2 regions of the Holdemania filiformis genome follow, and region 2 is predicted to be linked to the other one. Evidence: a T-box and tRNA genes for the amino acid it is inferred to sense, from the RefSeq annotation. Region 2 holds a T-box; the other holds one or more tRNA genes.
What was found. A T-box is a leader RNA that pairs with one kind of tRNA and senses whether it is charged. The one in region 2 lies ahead of leuS (leucine--tRNA ligase), so its partner is inferred to be a tRNA-Leu.
Positions count from the first base shown of each region.

Region 1: it encodes a tRNA-Leu, which carries the amino acid that the T-box ahead of leuS (leucine--tRNA ligase) is inferred to sense. The anticodon was not compared.

Region 1 is NZ_QRUP01000009.1:34,868-43,059, forward strand. Features, by position in the region: gene DWY25_RS08565 (aminotransferase class V-fold PLP-dependent enzyme) at 1-864, shown strand, start outside; gene DWY25_RS08570 (phosphopentomutase) at 882-2,105, shown strand; gene DWY25_RS08575 (helix-turn-helix domain-containing protein) at 2,322-2,648, shown strand; gene DWY25_RS08580 (CarD family transcriptional regulator) at 2,650-3,144, opposite strand; gene DWY25_RS08590 (hypothetical protein) at 3,508-4,248, opposite strand; tRNA gene DWY25_RS08595 (tRNA-Leu) at 4,463-4,549, opposite strand; gene DWY25_RS08600 (phosphatase PAP2 family protein) at 4,603-5,133, opposite strand; tRNA gene DWY25_RS08605 (tRNA-Ser) at 5,269-5,358, opposite strand; gene DWY25_RS08610 (TM2 domain-containing protein) at 5,460-6,146, opposite strand; gene DWY25_RS08615 (aspartate/glutamate racemase family protein) at 6,507-7,169, shown strand; gene DWY25_RS08620 (four-carbon acid sugar kinase family protein) at 7,166-8,192, shown strand, end outside.
Region 2 is NZ_QRUP01000028.1:16,710-24,901, forward strand. Features, by position in the region: gene DWY25_RS16085 (PTS mannose/fructose/sorbose/N-acetylgalactosamine transporter subunit IIC) at 1-501, opposite strand, end outside; gene DWY25_RS16090 (PTS sugar transporter subunit IIB) at 517-1,008, opposite strand; gene DWY25_RS16095 (PTS sugar transporter subunit IIA) at 1,027-1,443, opposite strand; gene DWY25_RS16100 (BglG family transcription antiterminator) at 1,692-3,689, shown strand; gene DWY25_RS16105 (dihydrofolate reductase) at 3,781-4,266, opposite strand; gene leuS (leucine--tRNA ligase) at 4,367-6,769, opposite strand; T-box leader at 6,810-7,020, opposite strand; gene trhA (PAQR family membrane homeostasis protein TrhA) at 7,322-7,975, shown strand; gene DWY25_RS16120 (DegV family protein) at 8,025-8,192, shown strand, end outside.

The DNA of each region.
Region 1 (8,192 bases), on a different contig from region 2:
CGCTACGGCTTAAGCGCAATGATCGAATGCGGTCAGAAGATTCTGATTCACAAGGCTCCGGCGTATTCAACGACGCAGACCAGTTTTGAAATGTTCGGTCTGATTCCTGTTCAGGCTGATTTCAACGACAACGCGGCGATTGTGCAAACGCTGCGGGAAAATCCGGATATCCGCGGGGCGCTGGTTCAGCACAGCCGGCAGAAGATTGATGATGGTTATTCTCTGGCGGACGTGATTAAGACAATCAAGCATACGGCGGACATTCCAGTTTTAATTGATGATAACTACGGCGTTATGAAGGTTGATAAAATTGGCTGCGAATGCGGCGCGGACGTTTCCTGCTTCTCGACGTTTAAGCTTCAGGGGCCGGAAGGGATCGGCTGCGTCGTCGGCAGGAAAGCGATTGTAGACCGGATCCGCAAGATGCACTATTCCGGCGGCTGTCAGACGCAGGGCTGGGAAGCGTTGGAAGTGCTGCGCGGCCTGACTTACGCGCCGGTGATGCTGGCGCTGACGGACGCAGCGGTCAAGGACGCTCTCCGGCGGATTCAGGCAGGCGAGGTCAAGGGCATTAAGAACGCCTACATTGCCAACGCTCAGTCGAAGGTGCTGCTCGTCGAATTGGATACCCCGATCGCGAAAAAAGTGCTGGCGGCGGCGGAAAAACGCGGCGCTTTGCCGAATCCCGTCGGTGCGGAATCCAAGTACGAACTGGCGCCGATGTTTTACCGCGTCTCCGGGACATTCCTGAAATCCGATCCGCGGTATGGCGACACGATGATCCGCATTAATCCGAATCGTTCCGGCGCGGATACCGTGTTAAGAATCCTGGCAGAAAGCATTCAGGAAGCCAATGAAGCCTGAACGCGGGGGTGAAGCGGATGAGTAAACGATTTATTATCGTGGTGCTGGACGGCTTCGGCATCGGGGCAATGGCCGACGCTGCCACTGTCAGGCCGGGCGATGAAAAAGCGAACACGCTGCGCAGTATCCTGCGTGATCATCCGGATCTGAAGCTTCCAACGCTGGAAAAACTGGGACTGATGAATGCGTATGGAAGTGAAAGCGCACAGATGAAATTTAATCCTCAGGCCAATTTTGGTAAAAGTGAACTGATGCATTTCGGCGCGGATACGTTTATGGGCCATCAGGAGATAATGGGGACTCTGCCGAAGCGGCCGGAAGTCCATCCGTTCCAACAGAAGGTCGACATTGTTGCCCGGCATTTGAAAGCGAATGGCCATCATGTCGAGATCATTGAACGCCAGGGGCTGCGGTATGTGGTTTGCGATGATTTCGTCACCGTTGCGGACAATCTGGAAGCGGATCTGGGCATGTGTTACAATGTGACCGCTCCGCTGGATCTGATTTCTTTTGAAAAAGAAGTAGAAATCGCGGAACAGGTGCGCGAGGTGGTAACGGTTGGCCGGGTGATTGTGTTTGGTGGAACCGGGAATACCATGCAGGATTTATATGCAGCCGAGGAAATTAAAAACGGCCAGTTCATCGGCATCGCTTCGGCAAAATCCAAATCTTATGAACAGGGTTATCAATGCCGCCATTTAGGCTATGGCGTGAATCAACATGTCCAGGTTCCGACGATCCTGACTAAGGCCGGGATTCCCTGCGTGCTGATCGGCAAGGTTGCGGATATCGTCGCCAACGATCTGGGCACCAGTATTTCCTGTGTCCCGACGCCGGAATGTATGCGGCTGACGCTGGACGCTGTAAAAAATACCGACACTGGTTTTATCTGCACGAACGTTCAGGAAACCGATCTGGCGGGACATTCGCAGGACAGTGCGGAATACAGGCGGATTCTGGAACAGGCAGATGCAGGACTGGCGGAAATTCTGCCGTGGCTGACGGAAGACGATATCTTGATCGTTCAGGCCGATCATGGGAATGATCCCAATATCGGCAACAGCCGGCATACCCGCGAATGCGTTCCGCTGCTGATTTACCGCAAAGGACTGGAAGGCGTTAAAATTGGCACACGCCGCACAATGTCCGACAACGGCGCGACATGCTGCGATTTCTTTGGCGTCACAGCACCGGAAAACGGTGTTTCGTATCTGGATTTGTTTAAACGGTCTACATCATAAAAAGAAGAGGAGCGTATCGCGGAAGCTGTACGCTTTTTTTGACTGATCAAGAGAAGTTTACAGAAAAATTTTCAAAAACGGAAATTCTTTTTTAATCCTGAAAGGGAATGATTAACCATATTCGGGTATAAACTGGACATTTACTTGTTATGATAAGGACCGAGGCTTTTTATAATTGAGGAAGACCGCGATTAAAAAGGGAAAGGGGACCGGATCATGGAATATTCTGAGATGCTTATCAACCGTATTAAAGATCTATGTCGTCAGCGAGGTGGAATTACGATCCACCGGCTGGCAAAGATGTCCTCTTTACGTCAGTCCACGCTGGACAATATCATTCGCGGCAATACGAAGGATCCGCGCGTCAGCACGCTGCATCATATTGCCTTGGGTTTCAACATGACATTGACTGAATTTCTGGACTTTCCGGAGCTCAATGATTATGTGTTTGACGACGAGGAAGAAGAATCAGCGCACACGGGGGTCAAAGTTCATAAAAAAACGGAAAATTCAGCGTCGGATACTGTTTTCCGTGATTGTTAGCTTATTTGTCTTTGAGCCGGCTGAGGAGGTAATCGGCAACCTCTTCTTTTTTTATTTTGTACGACAGGGAAATTTCCTCATGAAGCAGATCTTCTGCCCGTTCCAACATTTCCGCATCCGTGCGTGACAACGATTTTCGGTCTTTCAGCTTATCCTGCTTCTGGGAATAAATGGAGACGATCAGCTGTGCCAATTTCCGCCCGTTGCCTTCTTCTAAAATAGCGCGGTAGGTTTCCTCCCGTTTGCGCTTATCGTCAATCCAGTCGGATTCCAACAACGGCATTTCATCGATCATCCGATCGATTTCTTCGCGGTTCATGACTCGCCGCAGCTGCGGATTGGAGGCCGGTGTTACTATTTGCGTGTGAATGCCATAAACGGAACTGAGCACATAGCACGTTTCAGGATGACGCGGTTTCAGCTCTTTTTTAATAATCTGTTCAACCTGAAATATTCCCCGCGAACCATATCGTACATAATCCTTTTCTTTAAACATGAAGCTCGTTCCCCCTTTCAAAAGGTGAATCTCTATCTCTATTTTACCATTTTTAAGGGCTTTTCGTAAGCAAATTCGTTTCTGACCGATGTACACGGAGTAACCGTTGTTAAAATAAGCCGGGAAAATAGCGGCGCAGGCACCACATCGCTAGCCCTGTAAACATGAACGGCAGACTGACGAGAATAAGCATAACCAGGGTATTAAGCAAGAAAAGATCGACAATTACTTTTTCGAGCGTCATGGCGCAAAGAATTAGGGTCAGACGGAAAAACAGACAATAAGCAAAGATCGCGCAGATCCAGAATCTGATTTTTTTCATCATTGAAAGATATCAATTCCTTTCTTATTCCACGGGCGGTGTTAATCGCTGAAGAGAAGATTCAAAGATTCCCAGCTGTCAGTTGTCAATTGATAAGCTTCAAGATTCGAAAACGAAGTTTCCGGAGTCACTGGTAGATTCTCGCTGTTACGGATCTCACGCAAACCACCCTGATGGCCGAGGATTGCGTAAGAACTGGATTGAGTTTGATAGACCTCGTCATCAGACAGATAGATTGAATAGGTTTTTCCAACTTCGATGTCGATATCTCCATCCACCTTTTGTTTGATATAAGCCGGCTTTTCAGCGGCAGAAGCAAAGGCTTCTCGTTGAGCGGTCTCTAAACTCCGGAGATAGTCATCAACCGGGACAATCCCTCCGCTGCGGGTGAAATGAATAGTTTGCCCCGAAGATAGATCACCTTTCACGCTTTCGAGAATCGTCAGCGTTCCATAGGTATAAGGCGCTATTGTAGTTTGTTTACTTTCATTGTAGGTACTCCCGCCTTCGATCGAACAGACTGTCGCTATAACGACATCGGTACTGGCTGACAGCAGCGTTTCATGTTCAAAAGCACCGGGAGAGAATTCTAAAAGCTGATTCTGCACCCGAATCGAATCAGGATCCAGCTGTGCATAGGCATCGGTATAAGAACAAGCGAGAACACTGGCAGAAGGAGCGGGAGCGGCAGACAATCCCAGAGAGGCGGTATCCGGTTTGTCATTAGGGCCGCAGGCTGCAGTAAACAAAACACAGAATACAATAGAATAAAATTGCTTCATGGGACACCTCCGCAGAATTCCTTATTGTAAACTAAGTATATCAGAAACGAGGTCCGAAGAGATCCGGCGTCATGAAATGTTAAGAAAAATAAAATAGAAGGTTTAACAAGAAGAAATAACTTAAGAATAGACGGCGATGACTAAATGGACAAAGCTGGCATCAATACAAGCTCAGATACAAAAAAATCAGACTTGCGTCTGATTGTCTTTTTAATGGTCCCCGGGGCCGGACTCGAACCGGCATGGTATCACTACCGAACGATTTTGAGTCGTTTGCGTCTACCAATTTCGCCACCTGGGGAATTCATGTGCTTATTTATTATATCTGATCCCCAGAGTGAAATCAAGGGGAAATTAGCACTTTTCCCCGGTTGCCGATGCAAGTTTGCCGCCGCGCTGTTTCATCAGACGAACAAGCAAAGCGCCGATGCAGATCCCGACAAGACAGCCTGCCAGAACGTCGGATGGATAATGAACATGCAGATAAATCCGCGAGAAGGCGATCAAAACCGCACTGCCTAATCCCATCCATCTATAGGACCCGCCATAAGCGAATAAAATCATCATCGCCGCAAACGAGGTGGCGGTATGGCCGGAAGGAAACGAGCTGGACGTCGGCATCGTGATTAACGCCGGGAGTTCGGCATGCGTCATAAACGGCCGTGGGCGGTCGACCAGCTGTTTGATCACTAAATCATTCAGCGACCAGGTCAGGATAACGGCCAGAAGCAGAAACGCTGCCGTTCGGCGATCCTTTTTGATAAAGTAAAAATAAAATGCGAAACAGATCCACAGCGCGCCTAAATTTCCCCAGCCGGTAATAAAGCGCATAACCGCCGTCATCACCGGGGATTGAAAGACCTGCGTGATCCACTGCATTATCATAAAATCCAATGCCAATTCCTCCTTTTAGAAACTATCTTTAGCATAGCACAAAAGCGGTGTGTCAATTCTTAAGGATTGATAAAAAATACCTGAGAAAATAAAGAAAAAAGGCTTGGTTAAGCCTTTATTTACACATGGCGGAGAACATGAGATTCGAACTCACGGAAGCGTTGCCACTTCGCCACCTTTCCAAGATGGTGCCTTAAACCACTCGGCCAATTCTCCAAGTGCTTTTATATTATAGCGGATCCATCTCCGGATGTCAAAGGTTTTAGCGAAATTCTAGAGAAAAAGACGACTTCCTTGTCGTCCTTCCTGTGTGAATTTTAGATTTTGTTCAACGTTTCTTTTGTTTTTTCAATCATCGGCGCAATCAGTTCAGCGTATTTCGGAAAATGATATTTGCAGTCGATCAGTTCTTCGGTCAATGCCATTAATTCCTGTTTCAGTTTGAGCGTATCCATCGTAATCTGAGATTTTTCCAGTGCCATCGAAATCCGCGTGCTGACGGCTTCGGCGAATTTGCGATCCATCGCTTTCCGCAGATCACTTTGGTGGAATGGAGGTTCCACGTCGATGTCCTGAGCTAAATCCCACATCTGTTCAACGTCTTTGTTCAGAATGTCAAAGCGGCGCAGATAGTCCTCTAAATGCGGCTGCCCTTTTTCAACTTCATCGATGACGCGGGTGAAATGCTTGGAGATCTGCAGGTAGTCCTGTTCCATCTGTTCCTCGCAATGCCGGCATAAAGAGGAATCACGGTTAGGCTCGATGCGGCGTCCGCATTGGCGACAGCGGTGTCCTCCGGTCTGCGGTTCGCTGCTGGTCTTGAACATCGCGACAAAGGCCCGGATCGTATCGATCAGCCAGCCGATCCCCATGACGCCGAACGTAAAGAAATACAAGACGCCCAATCCGTAGTGTCTGCGGATGAAATGATGGACGCCGAAACCTCCGAAAAAGAAGGTGATAAAAAACATTAGTATCGGATCATATTCTTCATGATCATTCATAAAGTAAACCTCCTGTGCAGCATATTTGCGTTTGTAAATACAGTATATCAGATTTATTTAAAAACTATCGGAAAAACTTATGAAGAATTTCGTAAGAAAATTACGATTCGGCAGGAACTCAAAGATATTCCATAAGAGTAAGAAAAAAGCAGACCCAGGATGTCAAAGAACGAAATGATGATCAATGAATTGAAAAGCTGATAATCTAAAAAAAGAAGACGATCAGAACGAGCTTTGACGATAAACAAAAACAAAGTCCAAAACAAGTGAAAAATGCAAGGATTATTCTGACCGCTTGTTTTACTCCGGATATCCGGCTTTCTTGTACAATGAAAGCAAAGCATAAAGGAGGAGAACATTATGCAGAAAGTCGCGGTTATTCATACCAGTCCGGTTTCCTTGAACGAATTGAAAGCGCTGTTTGCCGAGCTTTTGCCGGAGGTGGAAATGATCAACATCATCGACGATAGTTTATTGGAGGAAGTTAAGCGCAACAATGGAATCACGCCGGGGATCATTGGAAGAATGTGCCTGTATGGGCAGGCGGCGCAGTCGATGGGGGTGGATCTGATCTTAAATCAATGTTCGTCTGTCGGCGAAAGCGCGGATCTTGTGAAACAGACGGTAACCTGTCCGCTGCTGAAGATTGATGAACCGATGGCGGAGGAAGCGGTACGGCTGGGAAGCCGGATCGGTGTGATCGCCACAGTCGGTTCCACGATGAAGCCGAGCTGCAATCTGATCCGCACAAAGGCGGAACAGGCGGGGAAAGTGGTTGAAATAAAGGAATATCTCGTTGCCGGGGCACTGGATATTCTGATGAAGGAAAAGAATCAGGAAAAACATAATGAGCTCGTGCTGAAAGAAATTAAGAAGGCTGAGCAGGAATGCGATGTGATTGTGCTGGCCCAGGGCAGTATGACGGTGATGCTTCCTTATTTGGAGGGGATTTCCAAGCCAGTTTTGACCAGTCCGCGCAGAGCGGTGGAACGCGTTAAGCAGATGCTTGCGCAGCAGGCATGAGTTTTTCCGCTGGCAGAGAACCGAAGATCGTTGTGCTTGACGACGATCCGACCGGGATTCAAATGGTTCATGATGTTGCGGTCTATACCTCGTGGGAAGAAGCCGACTGCGAAAATCTTTTACGGGAAGAGGAAACGATGGTTTTCATCCTGACCAACACCCGGGCATTGAAGCCGGAAGCGGCGCGCCGTCTGCTGCGGGAATGCACGCAGAATCTGATGGCGGCGTCAAAACAGACGGGGGTTCCGTTCTGGCTTGTGCTGCGCTCGGATTCGACGCTGCGGGGGCATTATCCGCTGGAATCGGAAACAGTTCGCGAAGTGCTGCAGGAGCAGGAAATTGAGGTTGCCGGGGAGATCCTGTGCCCCTATTTGCAGGGAATGCGGATTACGCGGAATGATCTCCATTATTTGAAGCAGGAAGATCGTTGGCTGCCGGTTGGCGAAAGTGAATTTGCCCGGGATAAAACATTCGGATTTCACGCCAGCGATCTGAAGGCGTATGTCGAGGAAAAGACCCAAGGCCGCTATCCGGCTGCGTCCTGTCTGTCTATTTCCCTGGAAATTTTGCGGTCGCAGGATGAAGCTGCGATCACCAGAATTCTGCGGCAGGCCCATGACTTTCAGAAAATCATAATCAATGCGGAAACAGATGATGATCTGCGGGGACTGATGCCGCCGTTAAAGACCGTACTGAAAGAAAAGACATTCCTGTTTAGAACCGCGGCCTCTTTCTGCAAGATCTTTGCGGATCAGTCAGAAAAACCGCTGCTGGATCCGCAGGTTTGCGTACAGCGGAAGAATCAGAACGGCGGGCTGATCGTCGCCGGTTCGCATGTTCAGAAAACGACGCGTCAGCTGGAAGTGCTTCGCCGGAATTCCTGCCTGGAAACGATTATCTTTGACCAGCACCAGATCCTGCAAGGAACGCTGGCTGAGGAAAGTGAGCGCTGTGCCAGGCTTGTCAATCAAAAGCTGGCAGCCGGGATCACAGTTGTGCTGCAGACCCGGCGGGAACGTGTGG
Region 2 (8,192 bases):
CAGCTGCAGCGCATCGACGCCGAAGTAAATGCAGCCGAACAGAATGACCGTATTGATCAACGGCGAAATAAACGTAAAGACCCAGACCGCGATTTCATACTGCTTGATTTTATTATCCTGCAATAATTTTGTAAAAAAGCCCTGAATCGGTGAGAACAACCCATACGGAAGCATCGTGACGGACGCTAAGACCGTACCGATCGGCATCGCGATCGCCACTGCCGATTCAATATCGGCGCCGGTCAGAATGACGAATGCCGTAGCGACGTAGCTAGTGGTCGTAGCGTCGGCCGGAATCGAACCGCCGATTGCCGAAATGCCCATAAATAACGATTCCAGCGAAGCGCCAAGAATACAGCCGGTCGTCACATCGCCTAAGAGAATGCCGACCAGCGGACAGACGACGATCGGCCGCGTCAGGGCCTGCCAGCCCAGCGCCGCGGTATCTAAAATTCCTAAAAGCCAGTAAAGAAGGCTGAGTTTTAATGCAGCGATTAACATGAAAATTCCCCTTTTCTATTTTCTCAAAATTGACGAAACCTTGATCGCAGAAACGTCCGGCGTTACCTGTAGAACGAAATCCTCGACTTTCTCGTTGACTTTCGCGAGAATCGCTTTCTCATCTTCCGATAACGCGACAAACTGGGAAACCATTTCCCGCTGTTTACCATCGCTGGCTTCCAGCAACCCCCAGTTCCCGATATTCACGCGATGGATTCCTTCCACTTGTTCCACGACCGTAAGCAGATCCTGCGGATTCGCGACAATCAACAGGATATCATGAGCGGACGCCTTCGGATTGTGCAGCAGCTCAACTGCGTCCTTAACCGTTTTTACGGCGACCTTGATATTGCCCGGTGCAGCCATCAACAGCGATTTGGCGATAATCGGATTGGAACCGGCCTGATCGTTGGCGACGATAATCCGGTCAACGGGAACCACCCGCGACCATTTCGTTACGATCTGGCCATGAATCATCCGATCATCCAGACGGCATAATTTAATCATTGTTCTTCCTCTTTTCTTTCAAAAAAATTCTCCTTCATCCCCAGCCGGAACTCCCTCGTCCTGGTCATAGAGCACGACGCGCTGCATCTGCCGGGATTGTTCCGTCAGCGCTTGCAATGAGTCCAACGTTACCTCTTCCTGCATGCACAGCTCCAGCACCAGCGCCAGATTTACGCCCGCGATCAAAAACGTATGCGGCCGGTCTAAGTATAAATACATCTTTTGATTGACGCTGCCGCCGTATAAATCGGAAAGCATGACGACGGTTTCTCCCTCCGGCACTGAAGCAAAATATGCCTTGAGCTCCTCATCGATATTCCGGCCGTCCACATAGGCGTCCAATACCGTCAGCGACGTCTGAGGCCCCGCCAGAATTTCAATAGCCGTGGCCATCCCGCTGGCCAGATGTCCGTGCGATCCCAATAATAACCGCAATGAATCCACTCCTCTCCCGAAATTGTAAGCGCTTAACATTTCCTGAGTTCATTCTACTTTTCCATTACTCTGGATACCATCCGTTTTTTTTCACATAGTTAATGGAAATTTCAGTTTTTCCGTTATGAATACAGGAAAAAATTAACACGGAAAAGGTTACAACATGTTCGCTATAATGAAATAGAATCGAAACGGTTCACTTCACAAAAAAAGATCGGTTAAACTCACTGGGACAAAGGGGCGGAATTATGAATAATCGTCAGTTAAGAATACTTTATTATTTTTTCAGCAACCCCGCGCCCTGTAAATCCAGCGACATCGCCCGGGAATTGAAATTGAGCTCGCGCACGATCCGTGACACGATCAAAGAGATGCAGCCGGCGTGTCAGGAAAACGGCTTCTCCATTCATTCACGCAGAAACTACGGGTTCGAGATTCAAATCGAAGATGAACAGCTTTACCAGACGTTTGCCGAACAGATTAACGTTACCGGTACGGTTCTCAATCAGATTAAATACAACGAAAACGAAAGCTTTCTATTTATCGCGCGGAAGCTGGCCGCTATTGACGACTGGATCAAAATTGACAAACTGGCGGAAGAATTGAATTTCTCCCGCAGCGCGTTAAGTCCGGTCATCTCGGATATCACAACCTATTTCAGAAATCGTCAGTTGACGATCCTGCATAAAAAAGGCAAAGGCATTAAACTTTCCGGCTCTGAAATCAACTTCCGCATGGCGATCATCCAGCTCATTGGTCCGCTGCATCACCAGACCGTAATTCAAAAAGATGAAACGGCGTATAATCAATTCGTCTATTGCGACCGGGATTTGTTTTTAGCCATTCGCCGGGAATTCAAAATTTTTATATCCGGCAGCGGAATCCACTTTACCGACGCGATGTTCATCTGGCTGTCGTTTTACCTGATCATTCTGATGAACCGCCGCAAGTATGGCTATCGGATCGCAAGTAGTTCCGCTTTTGATTTTTTGAATCAGACTGCGTTTTTCCAGCCGGCTTCCGCCCTCTTTGAACACTTATCGCAGTGCTTTCCCGGATATTTCAATGTAGATGTCAATGAAGTGTATCAGTTTGCGGCACTGATGATGTGCGGTGCGGATATCAGCGATGCCCGTTGTTTTTTACGCTCTGTGGAAGCCTCGCCAATCGCGTCGGAATACAAGCGGATCAGCGAAGATTGCCTGTATTTTTTAACTCATCAGTTTAATTTACGTCTGGAAGACAATCCAGCATTTTGCGAGAAGTTCCTACTTCCTTTAGCGCAGATCGTGACTAAACATTATTTTCATTTTGAAACGAAGATCACTTTCAGCGGCGTCATCACGAATAAATTTTCCCAGGTTTCCCCCCTGGTAACCTATTTAGGGTTTAAAGTTGCGTCGCAGCTGGAAAGCAAATGGCATTTGTCGTTATCCAGTGACGATTATTTTCGTTTTATTAACTTTTTTATGACGCTACTGACATCCATCCCGGTTCCCATCCGAAAAAAACGCCTTTTGATTACCTCTGGCGCCGGGTTAGCCTATTCTGAATCTATTGGAAAGCTGATTCAGAATGAATTCAGTGCATATATTGAAACAATCCGGCCTTGTGAACTTTATGAAATCCGGCATTTGAACTCCACCGATTTCGATATGATTATTACGAACTTTGATTTCAGTACGCTGCCGCAATTTTACTCCTACTCTTTACCGTTTTATCGGGTTAATTTTGAAGAAAGAAACATCGAAGCTCAGCTCAATCTAATTCAAGCATTTTCCGACGTCTTTTTGATCGACGATACTTTTATTTCTGATGAAAATATTGCATTCTTTGAAACCATCCAGTTTTCCAGTCTCTTGCAGATTTATCAATTCGTCGTCTATAAAAATTGCCGCGCTCCCCAAAAATTTCAGCGGCTGATCGGCGAATTTCAGAAAATGGAAAATACGGTTGATTTTAAAATTACCGACGGAAAGTTATTATTAATAGGAAATAAGAAAGATTACGGCAGAGAAGGGATCGATGTCTTTCTTTCTGATGGCAAATTCAGTTACAAAGGTAATAAAATCTATGCAGTCCTTTTTTGTATGCTTGATTTTTCATCTTTGTTGAAACTTCGGGTTGCCGAGATCTACCTGATGCAGCTGCTGAGTCATTGCGACATGGAAACTCTGAAAAAAGAAAAGACCGCTTATCTGAAAAAACTGACCTGCGAAGTCCTGATTCGATTCCGCTCGTTTTAAGAATCGACTACCCTTGCTGCGGCCTTTGTTCAGATTGTTCCCCCGATTCAAAAGAAAACCGAGGAATTTCTTCCCCGGCTGGTTTCTTCTCTTATCTCGTTATTATTCTTTTCGTTCTATCCCATTCTTCCAGGAGAAAGCCGTCTTCCTCGCTTTGCTTACGACAAATCCATTCCTGCGGATCCCACTTTGGAAAGAACGTATCGCAGTCAAACCGACCGGCTATCCGGCTTATCCGCAGATGGGCGGCATAGGGCAGCCATAAGGCATAGATTTCCCCGCCCCCGCCGATCACCAGCTCGTCATATTCCGGATGTTCAACCATCCAAGCCAGCGCTTCATTCACGGTGCGGACGACGGGAAAGTCCGGATCCTTCACTGTTCGGCTTTGGATAATCAGCTGCCGGCCCGAAAGTCTGCGGCGCAGCGGCTCAGCCGTCTTCCTGCCCATCAACAGTAGTTTCTCCATTGTATAGGCCTGAAACTGACGCAGATCCGCCGGGCAATGCCACGGCATTCGGCCGGCTTTGCCCAGCCCTCCGACTTCATCCAGCGCCGCGATCATCGTGATTTCCATGCCTGTCCCTCCCTTTTGTTGAATCCAAAATCAAATCGGCACGCATGACCGCACTTAATAAAGAAAGCCAGGTTCATTCAGGCCTGGCTTTGTTCTCTCATTAATTCGCGACGATGTTGACGACCTTACCCTTGATCACAATGATCTTGCGGATCGTCTTGCCTTCGATAAACGGCTGAACATTCTCAACGGCTAACGCCTTTTCTTTCAGCTCGTCTTCCCCGGCGTCCACCGGCGTCATGAACTTGCCGCGCAGTTTGCCGTTGACCTGAACGACGACTTCCGTTTCATTTTTCACCAACTTCGCTTCGTCATAGGTCGGCCAGCTTTCATAAGCGATCGTTTCCGCGCCGGTTAAAGACTGGTACATTTCCTCGCCCAGATGCGGCGCAAACGGACTCAGCAGCTTGATGAAGCCCAAAAGCATTTCGCGGTTGATCTTCTCGGCGCGGTAGCATTCGTTGACAAAAATCATCATCTGTGAAATCGCCGTATTGAAATTCAGCGTTTCTATATCCTCCGTGACCTTCTTTACGGTAAAGTGGTACGCGTAGTCCAGCTGCGGCGTCGGTTCATCTGTGACTTTCTCCGGCTGTTCCATGACTAAACGCCAGACGCGTTCCAGCCATTTGCGCGAAGCGTCGACACCCTTTTCACTCCATGGCTTGCTGGCCTCTAACGGTCCCATAAACATTTCGTACAGCCGCAGCGTATCCGCGCCGTACTTCTCGACGATGACATTCGGATCGACGACATATTCCGGGAATCGTTTGCCCATTTTAATCCCGTTGGAGCCGAGGATCATGCCCTGATGGACAAGCTTGTGGAACGGCTCCTTGACCGGGACGACGCCCTTATCATACAGGAAATTGTTCCACATCCGGCTGTAAAGCAGATGTCCGACCGCATGCTCCGGACCGCCGATATACAGATCGACCGGCATCCAGTGTTTTAACAGCTCCGGATCAGCCAGTTCCTTCTCATTGTGCGGATCGATGTAACGCAGGAAATACCAGCTGCTGCCGGCGCTGCCCGGCATCGTGCTCGTTTCGCGGCGGCCCTGGACGCCGTTCACTTCCACATTCACCCAATCCGGTGCTTTCTCCAGCGGCGAAGCGCCGGTTTTTGACGGACTGTAATCGTTGAGATCCGGCAGTAACAACGGCAGCTGATCATCGCTTAACGCGACGGTATCGCCGTTATCCAAATGAACGATCGGAATCGGCTCGCCCCAGTAACGCTGGCGGGCGAAAATCCATTCGCGCAGCCGGTAATTGACTTTTTTCTGACCGCAGTGATGCTCGCTTAGCCACTGGATCATTGTGTCAATCGCGTCCTGCTTGTTCATGCCGTTTAAGAATTCCGAGTTGATATGCACGCCGTCCTGAGTCCAGGCTTCCTCGGCGACGTTGCCGCCTTCCAGTACCGGAATGATTTCCAAACCAAACTTCTTAGCGAAGGCATAGTCACGGTCGTCATGAGCCGGCACCGCCATGATCGCCCCCGTGCCATAGGTAGCCAGAACATAATCGGAAATCCAGATCGGAATCTGCTTGCCGTTGACTGGATTGATCGCGTACGCGCCGGTGAAGACGCCGGTTTTCTCTTTATTTAATTCCGTGCGTTCCAGATCCGATTTCGTCGCGCACTGCCGCTTGTACTCCTCGATCGCCGCTTTCTGCGCCGGTGTCGTGATCTGATCGACCAGCGCGTGCTCCGGCGCTAAAACGCAGTATGTCGCGCCGAACAGCGTGTCGCAGCGGGTTGTGAAAACCGTGAATTGCTCCGCATGCCCCGCAACCTGAAAATCCACCAGCGCGCCGATCGACTTGCCGATCCAGTTGCGCTGCATTTCCTTTGTGGATTCCGGCCAGTCCACCTCGTCCAGACCTTCCAAAAGCCGCTCGGCATACTGTACGATGTCGATGACCCACTGGCGCATGTTCTTGCGCACAACCGGATAACCGCCGCGCTCGCTCTTGCCGTCGATGACCTCGTCGTTGGCCAGAACGGTGCCCAATTCCTCGCACCAGTTGACCGGCATTTCGACGCACTTCGCCAGACCGCTTTCAAACAGCTGCTTGAATATCCACTGCGTCCATTTGTAGAACGAAGGATCGCATGTCGATACCTCGCGGTCCCAGTCGTAGCTGAAGCCCAGCATTTTCAGCTGACGCTTAAATGTTTCGATATTTTTCAGTGTGAAGCCGTTGGGATTGTTGCCGGTCTGGATCGCATACTGCTCCGCCGGCAGACCAAAGCTGTCAAAACCCATCGGATGGAGTACGTTGTACCCCTGCATGCGCTTCATGCGGCTGACGATGTCGGTCGCCGTGTAGCCCTCCGGATGGCCGGCATGCAGGCCCACCCCCGACGGATACGGGAACATGTCCAACGCGTAAAACTTCGGTTTGGAGAAGTCCCAGGCATCGGTTGTGAATGTTTTGTTTTCCTCCCATACCTTCTGCCATTTTGTCTCAATACGCTTGTGATCGTAGCTCATAAAATTCATCCTTTCTCAAACAAATAAAAAACGCCCTTCATCTAAGGACGTCAGCGCGCGGTACCACCTTAGTTCACAGAAAAGATCCCTTCTGTGCCCCTCTTTTTCCTTTAACGCAGGAAGTCACGGAATCCTTGATTTCAGATTCAGCTCCAAGGTCAGTTCATTCGGGTCTGCCGCCGGTTTGCACCTGACACCGGCTCTCTGATCGGTCAGACGGTAGAATTACTATTCCTTTTCATCGCTTATTCAAGGATAACAAAATCCCCGTTTTAAGTCAATCAAATCTTGCCTGAAAAGCAAGGGTTTTCATCGTTGTTTCTTTTTTATGAAAGGTTTTCTTGAGTTGACATTTTCAGGCCTGCGATCATTAAAAAAAATAACAGAAAGGCTTTTCAATTTCTATCAAAACGGCTACAATAAGAAAATGAACAAGGGAATAAGCAAACGCTTAGACAAAAACCAAGATTTGTAGTTGAAGTTCCTCATCAATATGATATGATGTTTATGTGATCTAGTTTTGATAACTAGATCAAAAAGGGAGTTGATATTATGTTTCGTTGGTTTAAAGATGTTCAGGATCCGATCAGCAGCTACACTCATTTTCTCGGTGCCTGCTTCGGCGTGATTGCTACGGTGATATTTGTCGCCGCCGGGATCGCGAACCAACGTTCGCTTAAAACGATTCTGGCCTGCTGCGTATTCAGCGCTTCGATGATCGCGCTGTACAGCGCTTCCAGCTATTATCACACGCTGAGCTGGGATCATCCGCATCACACGTTGTTCCGCAAGCTGGACCACTCGATGATCTATGTGCTGATCGCCGGCACCTACACACCGCTGTGCCTGACTTATCTGCCGGGCCAGGAAGGCATTACGTTCGCGGTTGTGATCTGGGCGATCGCGCTGGCGGGCATCGTCGCGAAGATCTGCTGGCTGAGTGCGCCGCGGATACTGTACACGCTGCTGTATCTGGCAATGGGCTGGGCCGTGCTGTTTGACTGGAGCGGATTTTCGCAGATGCCCTCCGGCTGCCTGACGCTGATCGCGCTGGGCGGAATTGCCTACACGATCGGCGCTGTGATCTACATGATTAAAAAGCCGGATCTGTCAAAGCAGTGGGGCTTTCACGAACTGTTCCATCTGTTCATCCTGCTAGGATCATTCTTCCACTTCATCGCGGTGCTGACCTACATTTTGCTTTAGTGCATGAAATTCCCCAATCCATTTATTACAAAAGAAAGAGAGTTCAACTATGATTCGATTAATTTCTGATTCCTCTACGCTTTATTCCATCGAAGAAGGCAAGGCGCTGCCCTGCGATATCACACCGCTGTGCGTTACAATTAACGGTAAAACCTACCGTGAATTTGAAGAAATCGACGCCGAGACATTTCTAGGTTTAATCAAAGCGGGTTACATC